Regions from separate parts of the Pseudomonas fluorescens genome, predicted to be linked through region 3. Evidence: predicted binding sites of a transcription regulator. Region 3 holds the regulator's gene; each other region holds the start of a gene.
The links. Region 3 encodes FliA, which starts transcription of late flagellar genes. Its sites were predicted from a motif close to CTAAAGTTTNNNNNNNNNNNGCCGNTAA; they were not measured.
Positions count from the first base shown of each region.

Region 1: E4T63_RS22105 (flagellar protein MotY) is a predicted target of FliA. The motif match lies at 2,918-2,945, and genes of this name have one in related genera.
Region 2: motA (flagellar motor stator protein MotA) is a predicted target of FliA. The motif match lies at 5,221-5,248, and genes of this name have one in related genera.
Region 4: E4T63_RS09500 (methyl-accepting chemotaxis protein) is a predicted target of FliA. The motif match lies at 3,357-3,384, and genes of this name have one in related genera.

Region 1 is NZ_CP038438.1:4,803,750-4,811,025, forward strand. Features, by position in the region: gene E4T63_RS22095 (hypothetical protein) at 1-445, shown strand, start outside; gene E4T63_RS22100 (argininosuccinate synthase) at 596-1,813, opposite strand; gene E4T63_RS22105 (flagellar protein MotY) at 1,943-2,851, opposite strand; gene pyrC (dihydroorotase) at 3,012-4,058, shown strand; gene rnt (ribonuclease T) at 4,055-4,732, shown strand; gene E4T63_RS22120 (peroxiredoxin) at 4,807-5,409, opposite strand; gene E4T63_RS22125 (bacterioferritin-associated ferredoxin) at 5,723-5,941, shown strand; gene bfr (bacterioferritin) at 6,142-6,615, shown strand; gene grxD (Grx4 family monothiol glutaredoxin) at 6,748-7,089, opposite strand; gene E4T63_RS22140 (molybdopterin oxidoreductase family protein) at 7,187-7,276, opposite strand, start outside.
Region 2 is NZ_CP038438.1:588,162-595,437, forward strand. Features, by position in the region: gene E4T63_RS02610 (molecular chaperone) at 1-1,193, opposite strand, end outside; gene E4T63_RS02615 (lectin OAA family protein) at 1,414-1,815, shown strand; gene asd (archaetidylserine decarboxylase) at 1,876-2,736, opposite strand; gene rhdA (thiosulfate sulfurtransferase) at 2,736-3,569, opposite strand; gene E4T63_RS02630 (HDOD domain-containing protein) at 3,612-5,150, opposite strand; gene motA (flagellar motor stator protein MotA) at 5,317-6,168, shown strand; gene motB (flagellar motor protein MotB) at 6,172-7,248, shown strand.
Region 3 is NZ_CP038438.1:1,765,294-1,772,569, reverse strand. Features, by position in the region: gene E4T63_RS08050 (protein phosphatase CheZ) at 1-416, opposite strand, end outside; gene E4T63_RS08045 (chemotaxis response regulator CheY) at 434-805, opposite strand; gene fliA (RNA polymerase sigma factor FliA) at 971-1,711, opposite strand; gene fleN (flagellar synthesis regulator FleN) at 1,708-2,538, opposite strand; gene flhF (flagellar biosynthesis protein FlhF) at 2,652-3,992, opposite strand; gene flhA (flagellar biosynthesis protein FlhA) at 4,004-6,133, opposite strand; gene E4T63_RS08020 (hypothetical protein) at 6,352-7,026, opposite strand.
Region 4 is NZ_CP038438.1:2,081,258-2,088,533, forward strand. Features, by position in the region: gene E4T63_RS09490 (hypothetical protein) at 1-464, opposite strand, end outside; gene E4T63_RS28500 (DUF6124 family protein) at 843-989, shown strand; gene E4T63_RS09500 (methyl-accepting chemotaxis protein) at 1,762-3,327, opposite strand; gene E4T63_RS09505 (CPBP family intramembrane glutamic endopeptidase) at 3,430-4,221, opposite strand; gene inhA (isonitrile hydratase) at 4,458-5,144, opposite strand; gene E4T63_RS09515 (GlxA family transcriptional regulator) at 5,234-6,265, shown strand; gene E4T63_RS09520 (BRCT domain-containing protein) at 6,228-6,866, opposite strand; gene E4T63_RS09525 (hypothetical protein) at 6,879-7,268, opposite strand.

The sequences.
Region 1 (7,276 bases), 3.0 Mb from region 3:
ACAGCCCGAGCTCCACTCCTGTTCGCCTCCAGCAAGAGCGTCTGTGGTAGGTGAAGTATCAGCTGCCAACGGATTGGAGTGGACGTTGTCTGTACATAGCGTTGACCTCAGGCAACTCCCTCCTTGCAGCGCTGACAAATCCTGCCCGGAGCGACCGTGGATTGAGCACAACATTCAGCTGCCTAAATCCATCGGCACATTGTGCGCCATAGACGTACGTCGGTTGAGTAGCGCACAGGCGTTCAATGCGCTGGCAGAACACTTTCCGCATCTTGGCAAACACTCAGCCAAAGCAGTGGTATTTTTGACCGACTCTGCCTGCGACGTTTTGCTCAAGCAAATTATCCCGAGCCTTATCAAACAGTCGAAAAAAAGCGGAGGCGCCAAACTTCTCGTTGCTTACAACGTGAGCACACAAAGCACCACGGTTTTGAGAGGAGCATGAGCGCAGAGTAGATGCCTGAAGTGGACATTCAAGAAAATGCTGGAGTTGGCGGCAATGACCAAAGCTCTGGATTAACGTCAGACAAACACAGAAAAGAAAATGGCGGCATTGTCATTGAGACAAGCCGCCATTTTTACAGCCCTGCAAGGCTTAGAACAGCTTGCGGCCTTTGTTGGCAGCAATGCGCATGCGCAGCGCGTTGAGCTTGATGAAGCCCGCCGCGTCGGCCTGGTTGTAGGCGCCGCCGTCTTCTTCGAAGGTCGCGATATTGGCGTCGAACAGCGAATCGTCGGACTTGCGGCCAGTAACGATCACGTTGCCCTTGTACAGTTTCAGGCGAACCACACCGTTCACGTTGACCTGCGAAGCATCGATCATCTGTTGCAGCATCAGACGCTCCGGGCTCCACCAGTAACCGGTGTAGATCAGGCTGGCGTATTTCGGCATCAGCTCGTCTTTGAGGTGAGCGACTTCGCGATCCAGAGTGATCGATTCAATGGCGCGGTGCGCGCGCAGCATGATCGTGCCGCCCGGGGTTTCGTAGCAGCCACGGGACTTCATGCCCACGTAACGGTTTTCAACGATGTCGAGACGACCGATACCGTGAGCGCCACCGATCTTGTTCAGCGTTGCCAGTACGGTGGCCGGAGTCATTTCGACGCCGTCCAGCGCGACGATGTCGCCGTTGCGGTAGGTCAGTTCCAGGTATTGCGGGGTGTCGGGAGCCTTCTCCGGGGAGACGGTCCAGCGCCACATGTCTTCTTCGTGCTCGGTCCAGGTGTCTTCCAGCACGCCGCCTTCATAGGAGATGTGCAGCAGGTTGGCGTCCATCGAGTAAGGGGACTTCTTCTTGCCATGACGCTCGATCGGGATCGCGTGCTTCTCGGCGTAGTCCATCAGCTTCTCGCGCGACAGCAGGTCCCACTCGCGCCAAGGGGCAATCACTTTCACGCCAGGCTTGAGTGCGTAGGCACCCAGTTCGAAACGCACCTGGTCGTTGCCCTTGCCGGTGGCACCATGGGAAATGGCGTCGGCGCCGGTTTCGTTGGCGATTTCGATCAGGCGTTTGGCGATCAGCGGACGTGCGATGGAAGTACCCAGCAGGTACTCGCCTTCGTAAACGGTGTTGGCGCGGAACATCGGGAACACGAAATCACGCACGAATTCTTCGCGCAGGTCGTCGATGTAGATTTCTTTGACGCCCATGGCCTGAGCCTTGGCGCGAGCCGGCTCGACCTCTTCGCCCTGACCCAGGTCAGCGGTGAAGGTCACCACTTCACAGTTATAAGTATCCTGCAGCCACTTGAGGATCACCGAAGTGTCCAGGCCGCCGGAATACGCCAGAACGACCTTGTTTACGTCCGCCATGCCATCACTCCACGGGGTTCTACGGAAAGCCGAGGAGTCTACCGCTCAAATCCGATAATTTACAGAGGCGCGACAGCTTAAGACGACAAAGCGACAGAATCTGTCGACAGCGCGACGATGACCGGCGGGTCAGGAAGTCGCCGCAGCGTTGGCAGGTGTGCTGGCTTGCGGTGCTGGCGCGGTAGTCGGCGCCACTCGTGCAAGCTTCACGCTGACCCGGCGATTCTTCGCCCGGTTGGCCGCATTGTTGTTCGGCACCAGCGGGTATTGCTCGCCGTGGAAACGCACGGTGATCTGCGATTCGGCGATGCCGTTGGCCTTGAAAAAGTCGACCACCGCCAGCGCGCGACGACGCGACAGCTCACGGTTGGTCAGACGGTTGCCGCTGTTGTCGGAATAGCCATCCAGTTCGATGTGATTGACCGTCGGATCGGCCTTCATGAACTCGAGCATCACCTGCAGCCTGGCTTTGGCGGCGGCATCCAGATCGGTGCCTTCGCCGGGGAAGCCGATCTGCGATTGCTTCACCTGATCGAAATTCTGCGGCAGCAACTTCGCCACACACGTCTGGTAATCATTGAACGCTTTGCTGAACTTCACCGGCAGCAGACGCACTTCCGAAACCCGGCCATCGCCGGACGCACGGCGCACCACCGGGCTGCGACCGTCGAGTAAACCACTGATCAGCCCGCCGGCCTGGGATTGCGAACTGTTGAACAGCACGTTGCCGGTGCCGATCCTGACGCTGCCCAGGTTGATGTCGTTGCGCCCCGGCTGCCATGGCGCCGCCGCCGCAAGCAACGTCGCCGAACCGCCGCCGAGCATGGCGTTGTAGGCATTGAGGCGGAATATCGCTTGTTCGCCGGCCTTACGCACGAACTGGCCCGAGCCGAAATCGGTGATCGGCTGGGTCAGGCGGCACTCGAACTTGTCGCCCTCGACCGTCCACTCAATGTTCTCCAGACGCGTCTGGTAGGTCAGCGCCATCGCGGGGAGGCTGGCAAACACACTGAGCAAGGCTAAATATCGCTGGCGCACGGGAGGCTCCATTGGCTTCTGTAACACAAAGACCGATTCACACTATGTTTACGGCATACCTACGGGATATCGGAAGGTTCCTGCAAAACTTGATAGCGGGTGCCTGCAAGAGTCTTTTCCGGTAGCATTCCCCTCAGTTTGACCCGCCTGGAATCCCCTCATGTCCGACCGCCTGACCCTGCTGCGTCCCGACGACTGGCACATTCATCTTCGCGATGGTGCCGTGTTGACCAATACCGTTGCCGATGTTGCGCGCACCTTTGGCCGCGCCATCATCATGCCCAACCTGGTACCACCGGTGCGCAACGCCGCTGAAGCCGACGGCTATCGCCAGCGGATTCTCGCTGCCCGACCGGCCGGCAGTCGCTTCGAACCGCTGATGGTGCTGTACCTCACCGACCGCACCCAGCCCGAAGAAATTCGTGAGGCCAAGGCCAGCGGTTTCGTGCACGCCGCCAAACTGTACCCGGCCGGCGCCACCACCAACTCCGATTCCGGGGTGACCAGCATCGACAAGATCTTCCCGGCGCTGGAAGCCATGGCTGAAGTCGGCATGCCGCTGCTGATCCACGGCGAGGTCACCCGTGGCGATGTCGACGTCTTCGACCGCGAAAAGATCTTCATCGATGAGCACATGCGCCGTGTGGTCGAGCGTTTCCCGACGCTCAAAGTGGTGTTCGAACACATCACCACCGGCGACGCGGTGCAGTTCGTCAACGAGGCTTCGGCCAACGTCGGCGCCACCATCACCGCGCATCACCTGCTGTACAACCGCAACCACATGCTGGTGGGCGGGATCCGGCCGCACTTCTATTGCCTGCCGATCCTCAAGCGCAATACCCATCAGGAAGCCCTGCTCGACGCCGCCACCAGCGGCAGCGCGAAGTTCTTCCTCGGCACCGACTCGGCGCCGCACGCCCAGCATGCCAAGGAAGCCGCCTGCGGCTGCGCCGGCTGCTACACCGCGTACGCCGCCATCGAGCTGTATGCCGAAGCCTTCGAACAGCGCAACGCGCTGGACAAGCTCGAGGCGTTTGCCAGCCTCAACGGCCCGCGCTTCTACGGTCTGCCGGCCAACACCGATCGCATCACCCTGGTTCGCGAAGAATGGACCGCCCCGACCAGCCTGCCATTCGGCGAGCTGAACGTTATCCCGCTGCGCGCCGGTGAAAAACTGCGCTGGCGCCTGCTGGAGGAACACGCGTGAGTGAAGACCATTTCGACGACGAACTGGACGGTCAAGGTGGCGGCGGCGGTTCCCGTCATCCAATGGCAGCGCGTTTTCGCGGTTACCTGCCGGTTGTCGTCGACGTAGAGACAGGTGGCTTCAATTCGGCCACCGACGCTCTGCTGGAGATTGCCGCGACCACCATCACCATGGATGAAAAGGGTTTCGTTTACCCGGACCACACCTACTTCTTCCGCGTTGAGCCGTTCGAAGGCGCCAACATCGAAGCGGCGGCGCTGGAGTTCACCGGGATCAAGCTCGATCACCCGCTGCGCATGGCCGTCAGCGAAGAAACCGCGCTGACCGACATCTTCCGCGGCGTGCGCAAGGCGCTGAAGGCCAACGGCTGCAAGCGCGCGATTTTGGTCGGCCACAACAGCAGCTTCGACCTCGGCTTCCTGAATGCTGCGGTTGCGCGTCTGGACATGAAGCGCAATCCGTTCCACCCGTTCTCCAGCTTCGACACCGCGACGCTGGCCGGTCTGGCTTACGGTCAAACCGTCCTGGCCAAAGCCTGTCAGGCAGCGGACATCGACTTCGACGGCCGTGAAGCGCATTCGGCGCGTTACGACACCGAGAAGACTGCCGAGCTGTTCTGCGGCATCGTCAACCGCTGGAAACAGATGGGCGGCTGGGAAGACTTCGACGACTGATCCTCGTCGGGTATTTCCCGCGCATAAAAAAACCGGCCACATGGGCCGGTTTTTTTGTACCGCGACGTTGCGCCTTACAGGGCAGCAGCGTTCTCGGTCAGGTAAGCCGCAACGCCTTCTGGCGAAGCGTTCATGCCTTTGTCGCCTTTTTTCCAGTTGGCAGGGCAGACTTCGCCGTGCTCTTCGTGGAATTGCAGCGCGTCGACCAGACGGATCAGCTCTTCCATGTTACGGCCCAGCGGCAGGTCGTTGATGATCTGCGAGCGAACAACACCCTTGTCGTCGATCAGGAACGCGCCACGGAAAGCCACGCCGCCTTCGGACTCAACGTCGTAGGCCTTGGCGATTTCGTGCTTCATGTCGGCAGCCATGGTGTATTTCACCTGGCCGATGCCGCCGTTGTTGACCGGAGTGTTGCGCCAGGCGTTGTGGGTGAAGTGCGAGTCGATCGACACGGCAACCACTTCCACGTTGCGCGCCTTGAAGTCGGCCATGCGGTTGTCCAGAGCGATCAGCTCGGACGGGCAGACGAAGGTGAAGTCCAGTGGGTAGAAGAACACCAGGCCGTATTTGCCTTTGATGGCCGAGGACAGGGTGAAGCTGTCAACGATCTCGCCATTGCCGAGTACGGCCGGGACGGTGAAGTCTGGGGCTTGTTTGCCTACGAGTACGCTCATGGATATCTCCTGGTGAATAACTTGAAGTTCAGGGCCCGGGCCAGCCTGCCACCTTGAGGCGACAGCCCTGTGACACGAACCCTCTTCGCAAGGGCCGACCATCATACACTGCGTTTTTCGCCTGTCCTTAACGGTTTTTTGCCCAAGGCGGATAACGGACCAGCATTTTCGGGGCCAGGCAATTCGCCATTAATCACCGTTCGTCAGTGACCGGCCTTTCGATCGAAAACCATTCAGAAAGCACTTTGACAATCATTCTCGTTAACATTAAGATCCATCGCAATTGAGTCACAACCAGCGACGGTTCTCACTTATGTATGTTTGTCTCTGCACTGGCGTCACCGACGGACAAATCCGCGAAGCGATCTATGAAGGTTGCTGCAGCTACAAAGAAGTCCGCCAAGCCACCGGCGTCGCCAGCCAATGCGGCAAATGTGCGTGCCTTGCCAAGGAAGTGGTTCGCGAAACCCTGACCAAGCTGCAAACCGCTCAGGCTGCGATCCCCTACCCTGTAGAATTTACGGCGGCATAATTACCCCCCATTTCAAAAAACCGGGCATATGTCCGGTTTTTTATGCCCGCAAATCAAGCGCTTAGGCGTTAGACGCGGAACACAAACATTCTTATTCAGATTTAATTTCATTTATTATTCAATAACTTAGGTTTGACACTTATAAGTACCAAGCTCAAACTCCGCCTTATATACAGCTAATACAGGGCAGGACTCCCATCATGAAAGGCGACATTACAGTCATCCAGCATCTCAACAAGATCCTTGCCAATGAACTGGTCGCGATCAATCAGTACTTCCTGCATGCACGCATGTATGAAGATTGGGGCCTGAACAAGCTGGGCAAGCACGAGTACCACGAATCCATCGACGAGATGAAACACGCGGACAAGCTGATCAAGCGCATTCTGTTCCTCGAAGGCCTGCCGAACGTGCAGGATCTGGGCAAGCTGCACATCGGCGAGCACACCCAGGAGATGCTGGAATGTGACCTGCGTATCGAGAAGACCGGCCACGCCGATCTGAAAGCCGCCATCGCCCATTGCGAATCGGTTGGCGACTTTGGCAGCCGTGAACTGCTCGAAGACATTCTCGAATCCGAAGAAGAGCATATCGACTGGCTGGAAACCCAACTGGGCCTGATCGATAAAGTCGGTCTTGAGAACTATCTGCAATCGCAGATGGGCGAAGAGTAAATAAGCGCCCGCTGAATTCGCGACACTAAAAAGCCCCGCCCTCTTTCGAGATGCGGGGCTTTTTATTGGCAAATCCCGGATCAGATGCAGATCCCTGTGGGAGCGAGCTTGCTCGCTCCCACAAAAACCGGATCAGGCTTCGGACTTGGCCGCAGCAGCCTTGGCCGATGCTTCCTTGACCAGAGTCTGCAGCTCACCGTTGGCGAACATTTCAGCCATGATGTCGCTACCGCCGACCAGCTCACCGCCGACCCACAGTTGCGGGAAAGTCGGCCAGTTGGCGTACTTTGGCAGGTTGGCGCGGATTTCCGGGTTCTGCAGGATGTCGACGTAGGCGAACTTCTCGCCACAGCCCATTACAGCCTGCGCAGCTTTCGCGGAGAAGCCACACTGCGGGGCATTCGGCGAGCCTTTCATGTAAAGCAGAATGGTGTTGTTGGCAATCTGCTCTTTAATCGTTTCGATGATATCCATGGAGCACCTCGGCTGAACTTTCCGACTCATGGGTCGGCACGGTGACGCATTGTAACGGAATCCCGAGCGCCATGCTCGGTCTCCCCGACGGTCTCGTTCAGGCCGCTGCCACCGTCACCGGCACGCCATTGAGCGCGGCGTTACCCGACAACTCGTCGAGCTGGCATTCATCGGTCAGGTCGTTGGC
Region 2 (7,276 bases), 1.2 Mb from region 3:
ATTTCTTCGTACGGCAGCAACTCTTCAGTCGCGCCCAGCGGTGCGGCGTCGAAGGCCTGGCTCCAGCTGTCCTTTTCGCCCTGGACCACGACGCGACTGAAATTGGCCGCGCGAGCACCGGGATGTTTCAGCAGTTCGCTGAAGCTGCGTTCGCCGCCCAGGTAAAAGTGCAGGGCGCTCATGCCGACGCACACGGTCAGGCTGCCTTGACCGGCGGTGCGCTGAAAACTGCGCTCGGCGGCCTGTCCCCAACTGGCGTGCAAATGTTGCAGGGTATCGAGGCTCAGTCCTGCCGGGACCGGTAGCGGCGTCGACGTCTCCTGCTGCAGTAAATGCGCTTCGATCATGTTCACCAGCGGTTGCGGATCGAAGCCCAGCAATGCGCCCTGTTGTTCTTTGCGAAACATGCTGCGGTAGCGCGGGCCAGCGTCCAGTTCAGCGCTGATGGCGAACAGTCCATCCTGCGGGCTGCCGGGATGCAGCTTGAGCAGGGCACTCCACGGCTCCAGCACTTCGGCCAGCCGGGCGATCTGGTTCTGCCGCAGTTGATTGCAACGGGCGCTGCCCAGCAGCAGGGCGGCGATGTAGGTCTGTTCCAGGCTCAGTTCGCTGCTCAGGCTCGCCAGATCGTCATGCACCCGACGCTGTTGCAACTGCAAGGCGCAAGCGCAGCGATACAACTGATGCAGCTCGAACCACAGATGTTCCGGCGGCGGGCTGTACAGCTGCGTCGCCCGCAGCAGTTGCCCCTTGAGCGCATGCGCGGCCCGTTGCAGGGCCTGACTGACCAGCGCCGCACGATCCTTGTGATACTTGGGGACAATGCGCAGAACGATCTGCTTGTAGCCGATAGCCAGATGACTTTGCAGCGCCTGACACAGGTTGCTGATCTTGCGCGAACGGTCATCGAGCATGATCGCCTGATGCAGGAAATGCCGCTCCAGATGCTGGCAGACGAAGTAAACCTCAGGGCGCAGCAGTTCGAGGAGTTGCAGGCGATTGTCACTAGGGGTGAGCAATTGGTTGAGTTCGCCCAGGCCTTGATACAACTGGCGGGCGGTTTCGCCGATGTTGGCCTTGGGCAGGCCGGCGATCCAGCGCTTGAGGTCGCGCGGGGTGGCTTCACAGAACGACAGGCGCGTTTGCGTCGGGATCGGGGCGCGCAGGGAGGGTTGGGGGCGTGACTCACTCATGCCGTGACTGGCTCCAGCGGCGAAATTGGCAACACCAAGAACTCTAGCAGCTGTGGTCTGTTTCGCCGGATGGCGTCAGGCTTTTTGACCGCTGGTCTGCTGGCCGGATGCCATTCAACAAGCCCTACTAGTCTCTCAGACGTGCGATCGGAAACGCACGGTTGCACGGCCTGCCGTCAACCTCGGGCAGGTCTCCCGAAACTTCAAGGAGATGAGGTTCATGTCTAAATATGCAGTGGCAAATCAATGGGGCGGTAGTTCGGCACCGTGGCATCCGGGTGGAACCTGGGTGCTGGGCGGGCGGGACAACCAGCAAGTCGTCGCCATCGAGATCAAGTCGGGCGATGGTGGCAAAAGCTTCACCGGCACCATGACTTACGCCGGCGAAGGCCCGATTGGCTTCAAGGCGCAGCGCACCGGTCAAAATCAATACAACGTCGAGAACCAGTGGGGTGGCAATGATGCCCCATGGCATCCGGGCGGCAAGTGGGTGATCGGTGGCCGGGACAATCAGAACGTTGTCGCGTTGAGCGTCACTTCCAGCGATGGAGGGAAAAACCTCAGTGGCACCAATACCTACGCCAACGAAGGGCCGATCGGCTTCCGTGGGCAGATAGAGTAACGGCGCCTCCCAGGTCGTGTCCGCCCCTTCACAGACGTGTGAAAGGGCGGATCAGCCGGCTCAGGCCGTCGGCAGGGCCAGGGCCTGGCCCATTTGCACTGGCGAACCCGCCACCAGTTCTTCAGCCCATTTCACTTGATCCGGGCCAAACAGCACGATCGCCGTCGAACCCAGTTTGAAGCGCCCCAGTTCCGCACCTTTTTCCAGATGAATCGGCGCACGGGCGGCTTCGTCGTAGCGGAAGGTTTTCAGTTCGCGCTTCGGTGGGGTGACCAGACCGGCCCACACGGTTTCGATCGAAGCGACGATCATCGCGCCGACCAGCACCACGGCCATCGGCCCGCGTTCGGTGTCGAAAATGCATGCTACACGCTCGTTGCGGGCGAACAGCTCCGGAACGTTTTCCGCAGTGGTCTGGTTGACCGAGAAGATCCGGCCCGGGATGTAGACCATCTCGCGCAGGGTGCCGGCCAGCGGCATGTGCACGCGGTGGTAATCCTTCGGCGACAGGTAAATGGTGGCGAAGTCGCCGCCCATGAACGGCGCGGCATTCGCCGTGTCACCCCCCAGCAGTTCCAGCACGCTGAAGCTGTGGCCCTTGGCCTGGAACACCCGACCGTGTTCGATCGGGCCGAGCTGGCTGACCGCACCGTCGGCCGGGCTGAGGATCGCGCCCGGAGTCTGGTCCAGTGGCCGCGCGCCGTCTTTCAGGGCACGGGTGAAGAACGCGTTGAAGTGCTCGTAGGCGGTCAGGTCTTCGACCAGTGCTTGCGACATGTCCACCTGATAACGCTTGGCGAACCACTGGGTGAAGGCATTCTTGAACCAGCGCACGCGGCACTCGGCGACGCAGCCGGCCAGGCGCGACAGCAGGTGATGAGGCAGCAGGTACTGACTGAGGATAAACAGACGCTCTTTCATTAGTTGTCCTTAGAACCTTGAATCTCGACAGGCGTATCAGGGTGGTTGCCCCATTCGCCCCAGGAACCGGCGTAGCCCTTGACCCGCGGATAACCGAGGGACTTGGCCACCAGATAAGTGAAGCCCGACCGGTGATGGGTCTGGCAGTGGGTAATGATTTCTTTGTCCTTGGTGATCCCGAGGTCTTCGAGGATCTGCGGCATGTCCGTGCGAATCCGCAATTGACGCGCCTTGTCCATGCCGGCGGTCCACTCGAAGTTCACCGCGCCGGGGATGTGTCCACCCTTGGCGGCCAGCACTTTCTCACCGGAATATTCCAGCGGCCCGCGTGCGTCCCAGATCGCCAGATCGGCGGCGCCGAGACGGCTTTGCAGGTATTCGCGGGTTGCCGTCGGCTCGTCATGCAGGGTCAGCGCCACCGGGCCGCCCACCGCAGGCGGAACCTGGATCGACATCGGCATGCCGGCTTCCAGCCACGCCGGCAGACCGCCGTCAAGGTAGTGGTATTTGTCGTGACCGATCACGTCGAGCAGCCAGATGAAACGCCCGGCCCAGCCACCGCCCTCGTCGTCATAGACCACGTAGACCGCGTCTGGACGATGGCCCAACTCACCGAACAACGCTTCCAGATCCGCTTTGGCCGGCAGCAGCCCCGGCGCCGGCGGCTGGCCGAGCTGGGTGCGCTTGGGGTCGACAAAACGTGCGCCGGGCAGATGGCCCTCGGTATAGCGGGCGGCACTGGTCAGGTCCACCAGAATCAGTTCGCTGGCATCCAGCCGAGGGAGCAGGTCGCTCGGTTCGATGACGAGCGGCAAGCCAGAGAAGTCAGACATGTGAGGTCTCCAGAGCACAAAGGGGGGGATTGTAGCGCAGCCTCATCGACCACGGCTGCTAAAGCTGTGCAGGGCCTTTTCGATGCACTGTGCGGTCTTGCCAAAGGCTTGCACGCTGATGTCGGCGAACGGCCCACCGCCCTGGTCGGCGACGACGATCATGATCACCCGGCCGTTATTGACCAGCGAACGCAGGAACAGATGCTCGCCACGGAACAGCGCACGCAGGCCCGGCGGCAACAATGCGGAAAATTGTGCGTTGTTCTCGGGGTTGATCCGCACCTGTGCCTGTTGTGCGAGCAGGCGCTGCAAGACTTTGCTCTGACTGACGACAAAGTTCAGCGCGGCGGCTTCCTTCGGCAAACCGAAGGTCTGGTTCACTCGCAGATTCGATTGCGTGCGGTCGGCCATCAGAATCATCACCCGGCGCATGCCGCTGGCGACCAGCGCATCACGGGCGGCGACGGTCAGGCTCATGGCATTGGTGAAGCGGCTCGGCTCGGCCAGCAGTTCGGCGCATTGCCGGCGCCATTGAGTCAGATCCTCGGCATTCGGCGCCGCCGCCGGCAGCATCCCGGCCGGCAAGCGATGGGTGCCCCATGGCCATAATAATGAAACGGCCGGGTGCCACAGATCGGGCATGGCATGCTGGCGCGCACTGTTGGCGGCTTGCTGGTGCAACTGCTGCTGCACTTCGTCCATCGAGATTTGCAGATAAAGGCTGGTCAGGTACTGCCAGCGCTCGCTGTGCGGACTGTCCCAGGCCTGTTGTGCCGACAGCGCCAGGCCGTTGGCCAGCAACACGGTGTTGGCCGGCTGGTTGAGCCAGCGGCGCAGGGTCGGATCGTCGTCGAGGCGATTCTGCTGGCGCAACGGATGTTCGCTGTCGCGGGCGATGCGCAGAACTTTCACCAGTTCGCGCTGTTCGCTGAGCAGCAGTTTATAACCCTGCTGCACCCAGATCGGCAGGTGCCAGACTTGTACCAGCGCTTCGGCGATCTTCAGCAGGCGCACGCCAAACAGTTGCTTCTCGACCGTGCGCGCCGATTCGCCCTTGTGGATAACCCGCAGCTCCCACTCTTCGAGCAATTCGGGAAACGTCAGCGCCAGCGGCCATAACGGCGACAGAAACAACAGGCTGCCCCAGTGAATGTCCTGCCACAGGCGCGCCAGGCGACTGGCAAAAAAACCGTTGGCCTGTTGTGTCGCGTGCTGGCTGATCATCTGCAGTTGGCGCAAGGCCTTGGGTATCTGCATCTGCGGTTCGACGGGCAGACGTGCGAGCAATTCTTCGGTACGCGCCAGGCCCAGACGGTTGATCGCCACCTCGAGATTTTCCGCCGGAGCGGCCATGGTGCCGTGGGTGTGACGATTTGCCTCACGGATGATGCTCAAGGCCAGCGCCGGACTGTCCTGCATCAGGTCGGCGATATCGCGCAACGAGCTGCGGTTGTCGCGGATCGCCCGGCAAACCTTGTCGTGCGCCTCTTGCGGCACGGGCAGGCGCACGCCATCGAGCAGTTTGACCCAGCCCTCGAGCGTGGTCGGTTTTGCGTGTGGGACGTTCGTTTCATTAGCCATGTCTGGACGAGATCTTCACTGACTGTAGACGCGCCCGGCATGGGCTAAATTGGCTTTTCGCCTGAACTGGCTATAGTCTGGCGCAGTTTTGCCGATAAGTAGAAGAAGAGATTTTTTAACTTCCGAATATGACCTTGAACCCGACTTAAATAAGTACTTTCTACCTATGGCTAAAATTATCGGCATCATCGTCGTATTCGCGAGCGTGCTCGGCGGATACGTGCTCTCCCACGGCAAAATTGCCGCCCTGATCCAGCCCTTCGAGGTGATGATCATCGGTGGTGCGGCCCTCGGTGCATTCCTCCAGGCCAACCCCGGTTACATGACGATGCACGTGCTCAAGAAATCCCTGAGCATGTTCAGTTCGCGCTTCAGCCACACGTTCTATCTGGAAGTGCTCGGCCTGATTTACGAGATCCTCAACAAGAGCCGCCGCGAAGGCATGATGGCCATCGAAGGCGACATCGAAGACGCTGCCGCGAGCCCGATCTTCGCCAAGTACCCGGCCGTGCTCAAAGACGAACGCATGACCGCGTTCATCTGCGACTACCTGCGCATCATGTCCTCCGGCAACATGGCTCCGCATGAGCTGGAAGGCCTGTTCGACATGGAACTCTACAGCCTCAAGGAAGACCTCGAGCACCCGTCCCATGCGGTGAACGGCATCGCCGACGCCATGCCCGGTTTCGGTATCGTCGCGGCGGTACTGGGTATCGTGGTGACCATGGCGTCGCTGGGTGAAGGCGATCAGAAATCCATCGGTCTGCACGTGGGTGCGGCACTGGTCGGTACCTTCTTCGGTATTCTCGCGGCCTACGGCTTCTTCGGGCCGTTGGCGCATTCCCTGGCGCACGATGCCAAGGAAGAACTGAACGTCTACGAAGCCATCAAGGCCTCGCTGGTGGCGTCGGCTTCCGGCATGCCGCCATCGCTGGCCGTGGAGTTCGGGCGCAAGGTTCTGTACCCGGCGCACCGTCCAAGCTTTGCCGAGCTGGAACAAGCCGTTCGCGGTCGCTAAGCCATGGAAAATAATCAGCCGATAATCATCAAGCGCGTCAAGCGCATAGCCGGTGGGCACCACGGCGGGGCGTGGAAAATCGCCTTCGCCGACTTCGCCACGGCGATGATGGCGTTCTTCCTGGTGTTGTGGCTGCTGTCCACCGCAACGCCTGAGCAAAAGATCGCCATCGCCGGTTACTTCAAGGACCCGGTCGGCTTCTCCGAAAGTGGCACGCCGTACATCATTGATCTGGGCGGCACGCCGACCCTGGCGCCGGAAAACACCCTCAACCCTGAGGTGAAGTCGCAGCCGCAACCGGACAAGGTCACGGTCGACACCGAACAGGTCGAAGGCATGGCCGAGCAGGTCGAGAAAGAACGCCTGGAGCTGTTGCTGCAAGAACTGCAGAACAAGGTCGACGAGAACCCGCAGCTGCAGAAGTTCAAGGATCAGATCCTGTTCGAGATCACCCCGAACGGCTTGCGCATTCAGATCATGGACGCGGAAAACCGGCCGATGTTCGACTCAGGTTCCGCACGCCTGAAGCCGTACTTCGAAGACATCCTGCTGGCCATGGCCGACACCATCAAAGCGGTGCCGAACAAGATCAGCATCAGCGGCCACACCGACGCCAAGCCGTACACCGGCACCGGCGATTTCGGCAACTGGGAACTCTCGGCCAACCGTGCCAACGCCGCGCGGCGTGCGCTGGTGGCAGGCAGCTATCCGGATTCGCAGGTGGCGCGCGTGGTCGGTTACGCCTCGTCGGCGCTGTTCGACAAGGAAAACCCGTTCAACCCGGTCAACCGCCGCATCGACATTGTGGTCCTGACCAAAAAGGCCCAGGCCGCCATCGAAGGTTCGCAAGGTGCCGACGCGGCCAAGCCAGCCGCCGAAGGTCAGAACGGCGCCGCTCCGGCGACGCCGGTCGATCCGAACGCGCTGCCGGCGGATCAGCAACCTGTGCCGGCGCACGAGTTGCGCGAACGCTTGAACCTGTTCGACGACGCCGCACCGAAACCGGCAGTGCCGGGGACTGCGGCGCCAGCGCCAACAGCTCCGCCAGCCGCTGCACCGGCCCCTGCGCCGAAGCAGTGAGCGACAAAAAAGCCGACAGTGATGTCGG
Region 3 (7,276 bases):
TCAGCTCCGACTTCACGACGCATGAAGCGGCCCCAATCGGTGCTCAGCGCCTGGGCTTCTTCAGCCAGGCCATTGACCACCGGGGTGGCGCTTTCCACCAGATCCATGGTGCGGTTGGCCGCGGCTTCGGTCAGCTTGACCACATAGCCCAGGCGTTCGGTGGCGTCGGTGATTTGCGACACTTCCTCGGCCTGCGGCATGTGCGGATCGATCTGGAAATTGACGATCGCACTGTGCAGTTCGCGTGTGAGCTTGCCCACTTCCTGATACAGGCCGCGGTCACGGGTCTGATTGAGCTCATGGATCAGTTGCACAGCGTCGCCGAACCTGCCTTTTTCAAGGCTCTCGACCAGTTCGACCGCGTGTTTTTTCAGGGTCGACTCGAAATCGCCCTGTGAAGATTCGTTATGCTCCATAGCTCCCCCGCGCGTCATCAGCCGATGCGTTCGAAAATCTTCTCGATTTTGTCTTTCAACGCCTGAGCCGTGAAAGGTTTGACCACGTAGCCGTTCACACCGGCCTGAGCGGCCTCGATGATTTGCTCGCGCTTGGCTTCAGCGGTCACCATCAGCACCGGCAGATGCTTGAGTTTTTCATCGGCACGCACGTGGCGCAGCAAGTCGATACCGGTCATGCCCGGCATGTTCCAGTCCGTTACCAGAAAGTCGATGCTGCCGCTGTTGAGTACCGGAATGGCAGTAGTGCCATCGTCGGCCTCGACGGTGTTGGTGAACCCGAGATCGCGCAGCAGGTTCTTGATGATCCGCCGCATCGTTGAGAAGTCATCAACGATGAGGATTTTCATGTCTTTGTTCAATTCGACCTCCAAGCAGTCTTAAACGCGCCCAGCACCTGGACGCGCCACTTCAATCAATCGGCGCAGCACTCGAAGACTGTCTGGAGCACAACAGAGCAAGACCGGTGCCGTTCTCACCGCACCAGCCTCGTTCGCAGTGTCCCCACACTGCCTTCAGCGCGCTCGCCACTCCCCCAAACGCCCCCGCAAACGGGCCGCGCACTGGCTGTGTAACTGGCTGACCCGCGATTCACTGACGCCAAGGACTTCACCGATCTCCTTGAGGTTCAGCTCTTCGTCGTAGTACAGCGCCAACACCAGTCGCTCACGCTCCGGCAAATTGGCAATCGCGTCCGCCAGCGCCGCCTGAAAGCGTTCATCTTCCAGATCGCGTGACGGCTCAAGATGAGCACTGGCGCCATCCTCGTGCAGCCCTTCGTGTTCGCCGTCCTGCAACAGATCGTCGAAACTGAACAGCCGGCTGCCCAGGGTGTCATTCAAAATCCCGTAGTAATCGTCGAGACTCAATTGGAGTTCGGCCGCAACCTCGTGATCTTTAGCGTCACGGCCGGTTTTAGCTTCAATTGAGCGAATGGCATCGCTGACCATACGGGTATTGCGGTGAACCGAGCGCGGTGCCCAATCCCCTTTGCGCACTTCATCGAGCATCGCGCCGCGGATCCGGATGCCCGCGTACGTTTCGAAACTGGCGCCTTTGCTGGCGTCATATTTGGTCGAGACTTCGAGCAGGCCGATCATCCCGGCCTGAATCAGGTCTTCAACCTGCACACTCGCCGGCAAGCGCGCCAGCAAGTGATAGGCAATGCGCTTGACCAGTGGCGCGTAACGCTCGATCAACTCGTACTGCGCGTCACGTGCCGACTTCTTGTAGTAGTTCATACCGCTCGCGGTCATAACACAGGCCCTGCTGTTTGCTGCACGAGGCGCTCGACGAAAAACTCAAGGTGGCCGCGCGGGTTGGCAGGCAGCGGCCAGGTATCGACCTTCTGCGCGATCGCCTTGAACGCCAGCGCGCACTTGGAACGCGGAAAGGCTTCATAGACCGCTCGCTGCTTCTGCACTGCCTTGCGCACGCTTTCGTCGTACGGCACGGCGCCGACGTATTGTAAGGCGACGTCGAGGAAGCGATCCGTGACCTTGGTCAACTTGGCGAACAGGTTGCGCCCTTCCTGCGGGCTCTGCGCCATGTTGGCCAGCACGCGGAAGCGGTTCATGCCGTAGTCGCGGTTGAGCAGTTTGATCAGCGCGTAGGCGTCGGTGATCGAGGTCGGCTCGTCGCAGACCACCAGCAACACTTCCTGCGCGGCGCGGACAAAACTGACTACCGAGTCACCGATACCCGCAGCAGTGTCGATCACCAGCACATCGAGGTTGTCGCCGATGTCGCTGAAGGCCTGAATCAGACCGGCATGTTGCGCCGGGCTCAGGTGCACCATGCTTTGGGTGCCGGAAGCGGCCGGCACGATGCGGATCCCGCCGGGGCCCTGCAACAGCACGTCGCGCAGCTCACAGCGGCCTTCGATCACATCGGCCAGAGTACGTTTGGGGGTCAGTCCCAGCAGAACGTCGACGTTCGCCAGCCCCAGGTCAGCGTCCAGCAGCATGACCCGACGGCCAAGCTCTGCCAGCGCCAGAGACAAGTTCACTGACACGTTAGTCTTGCCGACGCCACCTTTGCCGCCGGTCACCGCGATCACCTGTACGGGATGCATGCTGCCCATGTTATTTCTTTACCTTGTCTTGCATAGACGGAGGCCACATTACTGGCTGCGCGTTCTCAACCGGAACAATGCATGGCAGACCATCGATGTAGGTACAAAAACGGTTCATTACCTCAGCCAACCTGCTTGGTCGGGCTGTGGTAGATATCAGCGAACATGTCAGCCATGGCTTCTTCGCTGGGTTCTTCCTGCATTTGCACGCTGACGGCGCGGCTGACCAGTTGATGACGGCGCGGCAGATGCAGATCATCCGGAATCCGTGGGCCATCGGTCAGGTACGCGACCGGCAGTTCATGACTGATCGCCAGGCTCAACACTTCGCCAAGGCTGGCCGTCTCATCCAGTTTAGTCAGGATGCAGCCGGCTAGCCCGCAACGCTTGTAACTGTGGTACGCGGCGGTTAGAACCTGTTTCTGGCTGGTGGTTGCCAGCACCAGATAATTTTTTGAACGGATGCCACGCCCGGCCAGACTTTCCAGCTGCATGCGCAGTGCCGGATCGCTGGCCTGCAGGCCGGCGGTATCGATCAGCACCACGCGTTTGCGCAGCAGCGGGTCGAGTGCCTGCACCAGCGACTGGCCCGGATCGACGTGCGTTACCGGCACGTTGAGAATCCGCCCCAGCGTCTTGAGTTGTTCCTGGGCGCCAATGCGGAAGCTGTCCATGCTGACCAGCGCGACATTCTGCGCGCCGTACTTGAGCACGTAGCGCGCCGCGAGTTTGGCCAGGGTGGTGGTTTTGCCCATGCCGGCCGGGCCGACCATGGCAATCACCCCGCCCTCTTCCAGCGGCTCGACTTCCGGTACGGCAATCATCCGCGCCAGGTGCGCAAGCAGCATGCGCCAGGCCTGACGCGGCTCTTCGATATCAGTAATCATCGCCAGCAGATCGCGCGACAACGGCCCGGACAGACCTATGCGTTGCAGACGACGATACAGATTGGCTTGCGCCGGACGGCTGCCTTGCAGCTGATTCCAGGCCAGCGTGCCGAGCTGCACTTCCATCAGTTCGCGCAGACTGTTCAATTCGAAACGCATCGAATCCAGCGCACGCGGATCGATGCCGGCGGACGACTGTGCAGGCGCGGGCGCTGGACGCGCCGGGGCGGCGTAAGTCGGTTCGCTCAACGGTTCGGCAGCGGTCAGCGGCAGGCCGGCCGTCAACGGCAGCCCGGCGAACAATTGGCGATTGGTGTTGCCGTCGGCTTCGCCACGCAGGCTCAGTTCGGCCTGGGCGGTCACGATGCGCGACTGGGTCTTGCGCAGCTCGTCCTCGAGTTCCATGTTCGGAACCCGTGGCGCCAGCGCCGACAATTTGTAATCCAGCGCCGCCGTCAGCTCGACGCCGCCGGCAATGCGGCGGTTGCCAATGATGGCGGCATCAGCGCCCAGCTCATCACGAACCAGCTTCATGGCCTGACGCATATCGGCGGCGAAAAAACGCTTAACTTGCATAAACCACTACCTCAGCCGTTGGGCCCTACTGTCGCAACGATGGTCACTTGCTTGTTGTCCGGAATTTCCTGGTAGGCCAGCACGTGCAGCCCTGGAACTGCGAGGCGACCGAAACGCGAGAGCATCGCGCGGATCGGGCCTGCTACCAACAGGATCACCGGTTGACCTTGCATTTCCTGGCGCTGCGCCGCTTCGATGAGCGAACGCTGCAGCTTCTCGGCCATGCTTGGCTCCAGCAGAACGCCCTCTTCAGAGCCTTGTCCTGCCTTCTGCAGACTATTGAGCAATATTTGTTCCAACCTTGGTTCCAAGGTGATCACAGGCAGCTCGGAGTCAGTGCCTACAATGCTTTGGACGATGGCGCGGGATACGCCGACGCGTACTGCGGCGACCAAGGCGGCGGTATCTTGACTCTTGGCGGCGTTGTTGGCGATAGCCTCGGCAATGCTGCGGATATCGCGCACCGGCACGTGTTCGGCGAGCAGCGCTTGCAGCACTTTGAGCAACTGCGACAGCGACACCACGCCCGGCACCAGCTCTTCAGCCAGTTTCGGCGAGCTTTTGGCCAGCAATTGCATGAGTTGCTGCACTTCCTCGTGGCCGATCAGCTCGCTGGAGTGCTTGTACAGAATCTGGTTCAAGTGGGTCGCGACCACGGTACTGGCGTCGACCACGGTGTAACCGAGCGATTGCGCCTGGGCGCGCTGGCTGACTTCGATCCACACCGCCTCCAGGCCGAAAGCCGGATCTTTGGCGGTAATGCCGTTGAGCGTGCCGTAGACCTGCCCCGGGTTGATCGCCAGTTCGCGATCCGGGTAGATCTCGGCTTCGGCCAGGATCACGCCCATCAGGGTCAGGCGATAGGCGCTCGGCGCCAGATCGAGGTTGTCGCGAATGTGCACGGTCGGCATCAGGAAGCCCAGATCCTGCGAGAGCTTCTTGCGCACGCCCTTGATCCGCGCCAGCAATTGCCCGCCCTGATTGCGATCCACCAGCGGGATCAGGCGGTAACCGACTTCCAGGCCGATCATGTCGATCGGCGTCACGTCATCCCAGCCCAGCTCCTTGGTTTCCATGGCGCGGGCCGGCGACGGCAACAGTTCCTGCTGACGCTGAACCTCTTGCAGCGCCTGCACCTTGGCAACGTTCTGCTTTTTCCAGAACAGATACGCGCCACCGGCCGCCAGCGCGGCCATGCTCAGGAACGAGAAGTGCGGCATGCCCGGCACCAGGCCCATGACCGCCATCAAACCAGCGGCCACCGCCAGGGCTTTGGGCGAGGCGAACATCTGCCGATTGATCTGCTTGCCCATGTCTTCCGAACCGGAAGCACGGGTCACCATGATCGCTGCCGCTGTCGATAACAACAGTGATGGCAATTGCGCCACCAAACCGTCTCCGATGGTCAGCAAGGCGTAAACCTTGCCCGCATCGGCGAAGGTCATGTTGTGCTGGAAGATACCGACGGCCATACCGCCGATGAGGTTGATGAACAGAATCAGCAGGCCGGCGATGGCGTCACCACGGACGAACTTGCTGGCACCGTCCATCGAACCGTAGAACTCAGCCTCTTGGGCGACTTCCTGACGGCGGGCCTTGGCCTGGTTCTGGTCGATCAGACCGGCGTTGAGGTCGGCGTCGATCGCCATTTGTTTGCCAGGCATTGCATCGAGGGTGAAGCGTGCGCTCACCTCGGAAATCCGCCCGGCACCCTTGGTCACCACGACGAAGTTGATGATCATCAGAATCGCGAACACCACGATACCGACCACGTAGTTACCGCCGATCACCACTTCGCCGAAGGCCTGAATCACCTTACCGGCGGCGGCGTGGCCGTCCTGACCGTGGAGCATCACCACCCGCGTCGAGGCCACGTTCAACGCCAGTCGCAGCAGCGTCGCCACCAGCAGAATGGTCGGGAACACCGCGAAATCCAGTGGCCGCAGCGCATACACACAGACCAGCAGGACGACAATCGACAGGGCAATGTTGAAGGTGAAGAACACATCGAGCAGGAACGGCGGAATCGGCAACATCATCATTGCCAACATGACCAGCAGCAACAACGGCACGCCCAGATTGCCTCGACTGAGGTCGGCAACATTCGAGCGAGCAGTGTTGAATAACTGAGAGCGATCCACCGGTTTTCCCCGTTCCTTTAAAGCAAACTTTTGACGCCCAAAGCAGGCGCACGGCGGCTACTGCAAGAAGCCTTCCAACTTTTGCCGGGGATTGAAATTGAGGTTTGCTTCAGGGGAAGTGTCTTGAGAGAAGCTGGGCGCCATGGAGCCGACCGCAAAACAGACGCAGGACGGCTATCACCATTAGCAGTGAACAAAAATCAGAAAAACCCGCGCACTCACGGATACCCGGCAGTCAAAATTTGCTCTGGATTTATCGCACCAAGACGCAAATCGCGGCCCACCAGGTAGCGCGTACCCTTACGGATCGGCTTCCCTCCCACGTCGACAAGCGCCTCCTCAGAATCGCCCAAAGTCACGATTTCCTCAGGCTGATGAAAAGGATCTTCGGGGTATGCCTTCAACACACTCAGTGCCCAGACAAAGTAAATGTCCGGCACATCCTGTGGCTCGATCTTCCGTTCGACCTCCGGCTCGACCTCCCATCGAAAGTCCTGCCCACCCGTGACCTGTAACTGATCACCGACCATGTGAAATTGTGGTTTGTGATAACGCGCCAGTAGGCCGGTGCCATTGCTACTCCATGTATCGGAGTAGTTGTTGGGCGAAGAGAAAACTCTGACCAACTCTTCAACAGTACCAATGTTGCCAGCGGCACTATTGAATCGGTTGTAGAGACTATGGTGGGCTACCCCGTCCAACCTTGGCTTGATCGCATTGATATACGAATCGAGATAGCCCGGCACATACGCATTGCTCATGTGCACGAAATGCGTGAAGTCCAACATCGCCTTAAAAGTGAACGTGCAAGCGATATGATCAGACTCTTTCGCCACCGACCCGGAAACGAATTCGAACCTCATTCCTTCAAGCTTTCTGTAGTTCTCTGGCATGACCTTCTCCTTGGCGAATGTTAAAGACAGGTCAGAAGGCGACTTGCCCGTGAAACCTGCCAAGGAACATGGAATAGCTGAATGCCCTTTGTGTCCACTGTCAGAACTAACAGGTAGAGGTCTTTTTCAGATAAACGGAAGGCCGCGGTCTTTTGATTTATCAGGAATCGCGCCGCAATGAACACAGATTGGGGGTATCACACAGATCCCCTGTGGGAGTGGGCTTGCTCGCGAAGAAGCCATCCGCGAC
Region 4 (7,276 bases), 320 kb from region 3:
CCAGCATCCGATGGTCTCAGTCTCGTCATGGTGAAAGTCCCCTTGGGATTCAGACGATAGCGATGACTTTTGAACACGGCCTCGAATGATCCCGTAGCGATGTCCGTTTCAGCATCATATTTAACGCTGAGGATCGCCGAGTCGGCGTCCACCGAAGCCATTCCGATAAATCCCGGCGGCGCAGGGATCCAATGGCTGTGGACAAATGTCAGCCCGTTGTCGAAGTTATAGACGCCTGTGAGTGACTCATCGGATTGGTAGGGCAGAGTCATGGAGAACGAAAAATAGCTTTCATCGTCGAAATTTCCTGTTCCACCACTGATGGACCAATACCGCTCGCCCAAGAACTCGTCCTGATAGAAAGATCTGAATTTCGCTGTTTTCCGTTTACCGCCCAATCTCCATTGAAACCTGTCATCACTGACGAGTGGTTTTTTCGGGAGAAACATAACGTGCGTGGTCATTGTTAAACCTGCCTTTTCAATTAAGAGGAGGTGTTACAACCGACTGCAATTACGGTTTCTCTTGATATCCGCTCGAACAGGTGTGCGTCTACTGTCAGATCTGACAGCTAGGCAACCAGCCTTACATGTGCTGGTCAGCTAATAACGTTGCCGAGACTGCGTGAATATCCGTTGCCGCGGTAACGGCCACTTAAGGTTTCGCCCTTACGACGACTCACTTTTTTGACAAACACCTCAAAAGTAAGCAAAAAACGCTTGCTCCAACGTTCGGCCCGCTCGCTGGAGCTAGGGGTTCCTTCGCTCCGGGATCGATCCGGGAGGCAGCGCCTACGGTTTGCTTCGCTGCCCCTCCTCTCGATCGCCGAGGCTTGCGAATCGTTGTCGTCGGCCAAAGTCAAGGCTGGCAATATCGCCAACTCAATCGGTGGCCCGGAGGGCAATCCGCTGCTGGCGCTGCAACAGCCGATCATGTTGAACGAGCTGTTGGTTAATCGATTGCTGGACAAACTGCGGTTGCCTCAATAATTCCCCTGGCCGTTATGGCCTCTTCGCGAGCAAGCTCGCTCCCACATTGGTTCTGCGTACACAGGACTAAATGTGGGAGCGAGCTTGCTCGCGAATGCGGTCTGCCAGACACCATCAGTTTCAGACCGGCAACAAAAAGCCCGGACGCTTTCGCTGCCCGGGCTTCCAGGTCAAAAGATCGCAGCCTTCGGCAGCTCCTACAGGTGATCGGTGTAGGAGCTGCCGAAAGCTGCGATCTTTTGATTTACTTTGTGGTGGATAGCCTGCCAGTGATCACATATTTATCGAACACTTTCTGCCCATCACGCGCGGCGTGCCGAACATCCAGGAATGTCAGTTCATCACGAACTTACTGTTTGTGGGGTTTTCGCGTGGGGTATGGATTCATGCTGGCCGATCTGCGTGATTGAGTAGCGACCGGCAAACGATAGAACTTGGCTGCACCAAGCACCAGTCGGCGCATTCTGGCGCAGTTGTAGGCAGTGTCTGCGTTGCTTGAGTGAGATCGTCGTTGGTAGAGAAGGCCTCTTCGCGAGCAAGCTCGCTCCCACAGGTGATTGTCGTCGTGCGCAGAACTGTGACTCAACGCAGTGCCAATGTGGGAGCGAGCTTGCTCGCGAATGCGGTCTGCCAAGCACCATCAATTTCAGACTGGCAATAAAAAGCCCGGACGCTTTCGCTGTCCGGGCTTTTAAGATTAAAAGATCGCAGCCTGCGGCAGCTCCTACAGGTGATCGGTGTAGGAGATGCCGCAGGCTGCGATCTTTTGCTTTTAGCGGTTAAACCGCTCCACCAACGAATACTGAGTATTCGCAGTCTTGGTCAGCTCTTCACTCAGCAACGCCGAGTTATGCGCCTGTTCCGAGGTCTGGTCTGCCAACTCCGAAATGTTGCTGATGTTGCGGCTGATCTCCTCAGCCACCGCACTTTGCTCTTCGGTGGCGGCAGCGATCTGGGTGGTCATGTCGGTGATGTTGGCCACCGCTTCGCTGATGCCGACCAGTGCCTGATCCGCTTCCAGTACCCGCGCCACACCTTCTTCGGCCTGGCGATGGCCGGCTTCCATGGTTTGCACGGCGCTGGACGCGGTCTGCTGCAGCTTGGCGATCAGGGCATGGATCTGGCCGGTGGATTCGCTGGTGCGTTGCGCCAGTTGACGGACTTCGTCAGCGACTACGGCAAAGCCACGGCCCATCTCGCCGGCACGTGCCGCTTCGATGGCGGCGTTGAGCGCGAGCAGGTTGGTCTGGTCGGCGATGCCTTTGATCACGTCGACCACGCCGCCGATTTCGTCGCTGTCCTTGGCCAGTTGGGTGACGGTCAGGCCGGTTTCGCCGACCACCACCGACAGGCGCTGGATGGCTTCGCGGGTTTCCCCGGCGATGTCACGGCCACGACCGGTCAGGCGATTGGCTTCCTGGGTGGCGTCAGCGGTGCGCTGCACGTGGCTCGCCACTTCCTGGGTGGTCGCAGCCATCTGGTTGACGGCGGTGGCGACCTGTTCGGTTTCCACGCGCTGACGTTCCAGACCGCTGGAGCTGTTGTGCGCCAGGGCGTCGGACTGTTTCGCTTGATCGGTCAGGTGCTCGGCGGTGTCCTGCAGACGGGTCAGGCAGGTTTTCAGGCGCGCTTCCTGGCTGAGGATCGACATTTCCAGACGCGCCTGCGCGCCACGGCTGTCGGTGTACATCTGCGCGATCAGCGGGTCGGAAGTGGTCTGCTCGGCCAGGCGCAGCAGGCGCTTGAGCCCGCGTTGCTGCCATTGCAGGCCCATCAGGCCCAGCGGCACCGAGAGGCCGGCAGCGAGGGCGAAGCCCCAGTGCGAGTTCAGGGTCGCGCCGATCACGAAGCTCAACTGGCTGACCAGAATGAACGGCAGCCAGTCCTGCAGCACCGGCAGCCATTTGTCGCTGGAAGGGATCGCCGACTTGCCTTGGTTGATGCGTTGGTAGAGCGCTTCGGCACGGCGGATCTGTTCGGCGGTGGGTTTGATCCGCACCGACTCGTAACCGACCACCTGATTGCCGTCGAACACCGGTGTCACGTAGGCGTTGACCCAGTAGTGGTCACCGGATTTGCAGCGGTTCTTGACAATGCCCATCCATGGCAAGCCTTGTTTCAGTGTGCCCCACATGTGCGAAAACACCGCAGCCGGGACGTCGGGGTGACGAACCAGGTTGTGCGGCGCACGGATCAGCTCTTCACGCGAAAACCCGCTGATTTCGACGAAAGCGTCGTTGCAGTAGGTGATCACGCCTTTGGCGTCGGTTGTGGAAATCAACCGCTGCTGAGCCGGGAAAGTCCGTTCGCGTTGTGTAATGGGCTGGTTATTACGCATGGTTTTTCAATCCGCAAGGCTTTGAAAGGTTGTCGGCGCTGTCAGGAAATTATTGAAGTTTTTTTTCAGATATAAGTACGGCGTCGCAAAACCGCTCTTGCTTCAACCGGCCAGCATCGGATAGGTGAACAGCGCAAAATGCAGCAAGTTCAGCCCGAAGTGCGTGGCGATCGCCGCAGCAAGGCCACCGAAACGGTAGGCCAGACCATAGCCGACACCCGCCAGACCCGCCAGCAACACCCAGTCCCAGCCGGCACCCACATGCGCCAGGCCAAAGATCAGCGACGCCAGCAGCAGGGCGAGGTTGTCGCCGTGGGGCAGGTGCTTGAACAGGCGGCTCAAACCGCCCTGTATATAGCCGCGAAACAGCGCCTCCTCGACCAGCGTCACCAGCAGCAGATTGTTCAGCAGCCACAGCCACGCTTGATCGGGCCACTTCGGCGCCCAGGCAATCATGCCGAACAACAGCGCACCGCCCAGCGCCAGGACGGCGCTCAAGGTCAGGGCGAGGACGCTGGCGTACACCGTCGGACGCAGCGAGCGTGCCGCGACAATCCACGGGCAGGCGAGCAACAGCCAGAAGCCGATCAAGGGTTTGTCCAGATTCAGGTACATCGCAAACGGCACGGCGTCGTCGGTGAAACGCAGCGGGGCGATGGCCCGGCCGTTGGCGAATCCCGGCAACCAGTGCAGCGCCAGCGACAGGGCGAGGAAGATGAACACGGCATGCCCCAACAGGCGCGCCACCGGCACCTGCTGTTGGCGCACGGCGAAACCGGTCAACAGCAATAGTCCCACGGAGATCAGCGCGAGCCAGCCGAGTTGGCCAAAGCTCAACGCCAATCCATAACCGAGGCTGAGAAGTGCCAGATAGAGCCATGGCAACGCCTTCATCGAAAGTCCTTGTGCAGAATTTTGTGGAAGGGCTTTCTACACGGGTGAGGGCGTGGGGACAAGTAAAGCTGTGGCGGGATGCGGGGACAGGTTCCAAACCTGAGGCCATCCACAAAACCCATTGTGGGAGCGGGCTTGCTCGCGAATGCGGTGTGTCAGGCGATAAAAATCTCGACGGATACACCGCATTCGCGAGCAAGCCCGCTCCCACAGTAGATCTGTGTGTGGCTGAGGAATCAGCGCAGATCGAGCTTCGCCGCCGCGCGCTCGGTGATTTCCGTGCGCAGTTTCAACGAAAGCGCCGCGCGGTGCCGAGCCTCATCGACGACAGCACTCGGCGCCGTCTGCGGGCTGCCCGATTCAAACGGCGGCGCCGGCGCATATTCCAGCTGCAGTTGAATTAACTGCGCCGCCTCGGCCCCCACCAGTTCGGCGGCCAGCACCAGCGCAAAGTCGATGCCTGCGGTAATGCCGCCACCGGTAAACAGATTGCCGTCGCGTACCACCCGGTCCTGCACCGCAATCGCGCCGAGTTTCGGCAGCAGTTCGTGATAGGCCCAGTGGGTGGTCGCGCGTTTGCCTTTCAACAGTCCCGCCGCGCCCAGCACCAGCGAACCGGTGCATACCGACGTCACATATCGGGCCTGTGCCGCCTGACGCTTGATGAACCCCAGCGTCTGCTCATCTTCCATCAGCGGCCCGACCCCGGCACCGCCGGGAATGCAGATCACATCCAGATCCGGGCAGTCGTCGAAGGTGGTGGTCGGTTTCAACAGCAGGCCGGTGCTGGCGGTGATCGGCACCAGATCTTTCCAGATCAGATGCACCTGCACGTTCGGCAGCGAGGCCAGTACGTCATAGGGACCGGTCAGGTCGAGTTGCTGCACCTGCGGAAACAACAGAAAACCGATCTGCAACGTCATGGGGTTTTTCTCCATTTGAGGGGTGGACGGCTTCACTGTAGGCGCGTAGGTTCTGGCGTATACGCCAATAACCCCACGAATTACGCCAAATGCCCAAAGCCATTCACGTACTCGCGTTCGCCAACATGCAGATCCTCGACGTCACCGGCCCGCTGCAAGTGTTCGCCTCGGCCAATGACATCGCCCGTCAGCGCGGCTTGCCGGTACCGTATGCGCCGTCGGTGATTGCTCGCGAGGGCGGGGCGGTGATGTCCTCGGCGGGGCTGGCGGTGCTCGCCGAACCGTTGCCGCAAGACGCCAGCGACACGCTGATTATCGCGGGTGGTTGGGGGATCTATCCGGCATCCGAAGATGAGTCGCTGGTGGATTGGGTACGCGAGCACGCAGCGAAATGTCGACGCGTCGCCTCGGTGTGTACGGGGGCATTTCTACTGGCGGCGAGCGGCTGGCTCGACGGACGTCGCGTGGTCACCCACTGGACCCGTTGCGAACAACTGGCGCAGCAGCATCCGAAGCTGCAGGTCGAAGCCAATCCGATCTTCATCAACGACGGCCCGGTCTGGACTTCGGCAGGCGTTACCGCCGGCATCGATCTGGCAATGGCAATGGTCGAGGAAGATCTGGGCAGTGATATTGCTCTCGACGTCGCCCGGCATCTGGTGGTGTTCCTCAAACGCCCCGGCGGGCAATCGCAATTCAGCGTGACCTTGGCCCTGCAGAATCAGGGCAATCGCTTTGATGAACTGCACGCCTGGATCGCCGAAAACCTCACCTGCGACCTCGGCGTCCCGACCCTGGCCGAACAGGCCGGCATGAGCGAACGCAGTTTCGTCCGCCACTACCGCGCCGACACCGGCCAGACCCCGGCCCGCGCCATCGAACTGATCCGCGTCGAAACCGCCCGCCGTTTGCTCAGTGATACCGGGTTGCCGGTGAAACGGATTGCGGCCAACTGCGGGTTTGGCAGTGAGGAGACGTTGCGCCGCAGTTTCCTGCGGGCGATCGGGGTGACGCCGCAGGCGTACAGGGAGCGGTTTTCGGTCAGTGTTGGCGAAGCAGAGTCAGCGATGCCCTTAGGGGCAATTACCCGAACAGAACCTTCTGCCAATGATCTTCGCTGATGATCGCAATCGGCACGCCGCTGTCTCTCAGCTCAACGGCTTTCTTGATCTTGGTGCCGTAAGAGCTGTGAAGCCACTGATCATTGCCAATGCTGCCCACTACCAAATAGTGAATCTTTTTGCTGACGGAACCACCAATAAGGCCGCCGCGTTCGAGGATCTGCGACTCACATTCTTTACGTGGCCCATAGGCCATGACGCCTGTAAACAGGAAGACCCGATCAATCAGGCATAACTGCGGGGCAGGGTGGTCGAGAGGAAGGCTGGCCGGAGTGGTAAACGTTGGTGTTTGTGTTGGTGCGACTGGCAGCCCGGTGAACTGATGCAGCATTTCCAACAGCTCCGCAGACTCGTCGGCGTCTAGAACTCCATCACTGAGCATGTCGGCAAGACGTCTGTAAAGGATGTTCACAACCGGATCATCCAGGTGCACCAAATGGGTTTCAATCCAGGTTCTGAGAAACTCGGCTTCTTGCTGGTTGATCGTGCCGTCTGCGGCAAGCCCGGCGGCGATGCCGATGAGAGCATCGACCGAGCGCCGCTCGATTCTTGCCTGGTGAAAGAACACGCTGCTCTTAAATTCCTGATGCAAATCGACCATCGTTGCTTCTCCTTAAGCCTCGGCTTCCGCCACCTGATTGAAATACTTCGTCCGATCCGGGGTAAACGTTACCCGCATCTTCGTCCGCGAGCAGGTCAGCGAACGCTCTTCACCCAGATCAATATCCAGATCCTCGCCACGCAACCCCTGCCACTGCGCCAAGTATTTCAGCGAGCCGTATTTCTCGTTTTTCTTCAGGCTGCGGCTCACGCCACCTTTCCAGCCGAGCACCGGCAGTTCGCCGGCGAGGCATTGTTGGGCAAGGTCGGGGAAGCGGGTGGCGCGCTGACGGCCGATTTCCCAGCACTTGATCAGGCCTTTGTCGGCGGCTTCCCAGAGTTGGGTGCGGGTCAGGCCGCTGCGCAGGGGCGTGGCGATGGGGCGGTGGACGTGCTGGGTCATTCTGTTTC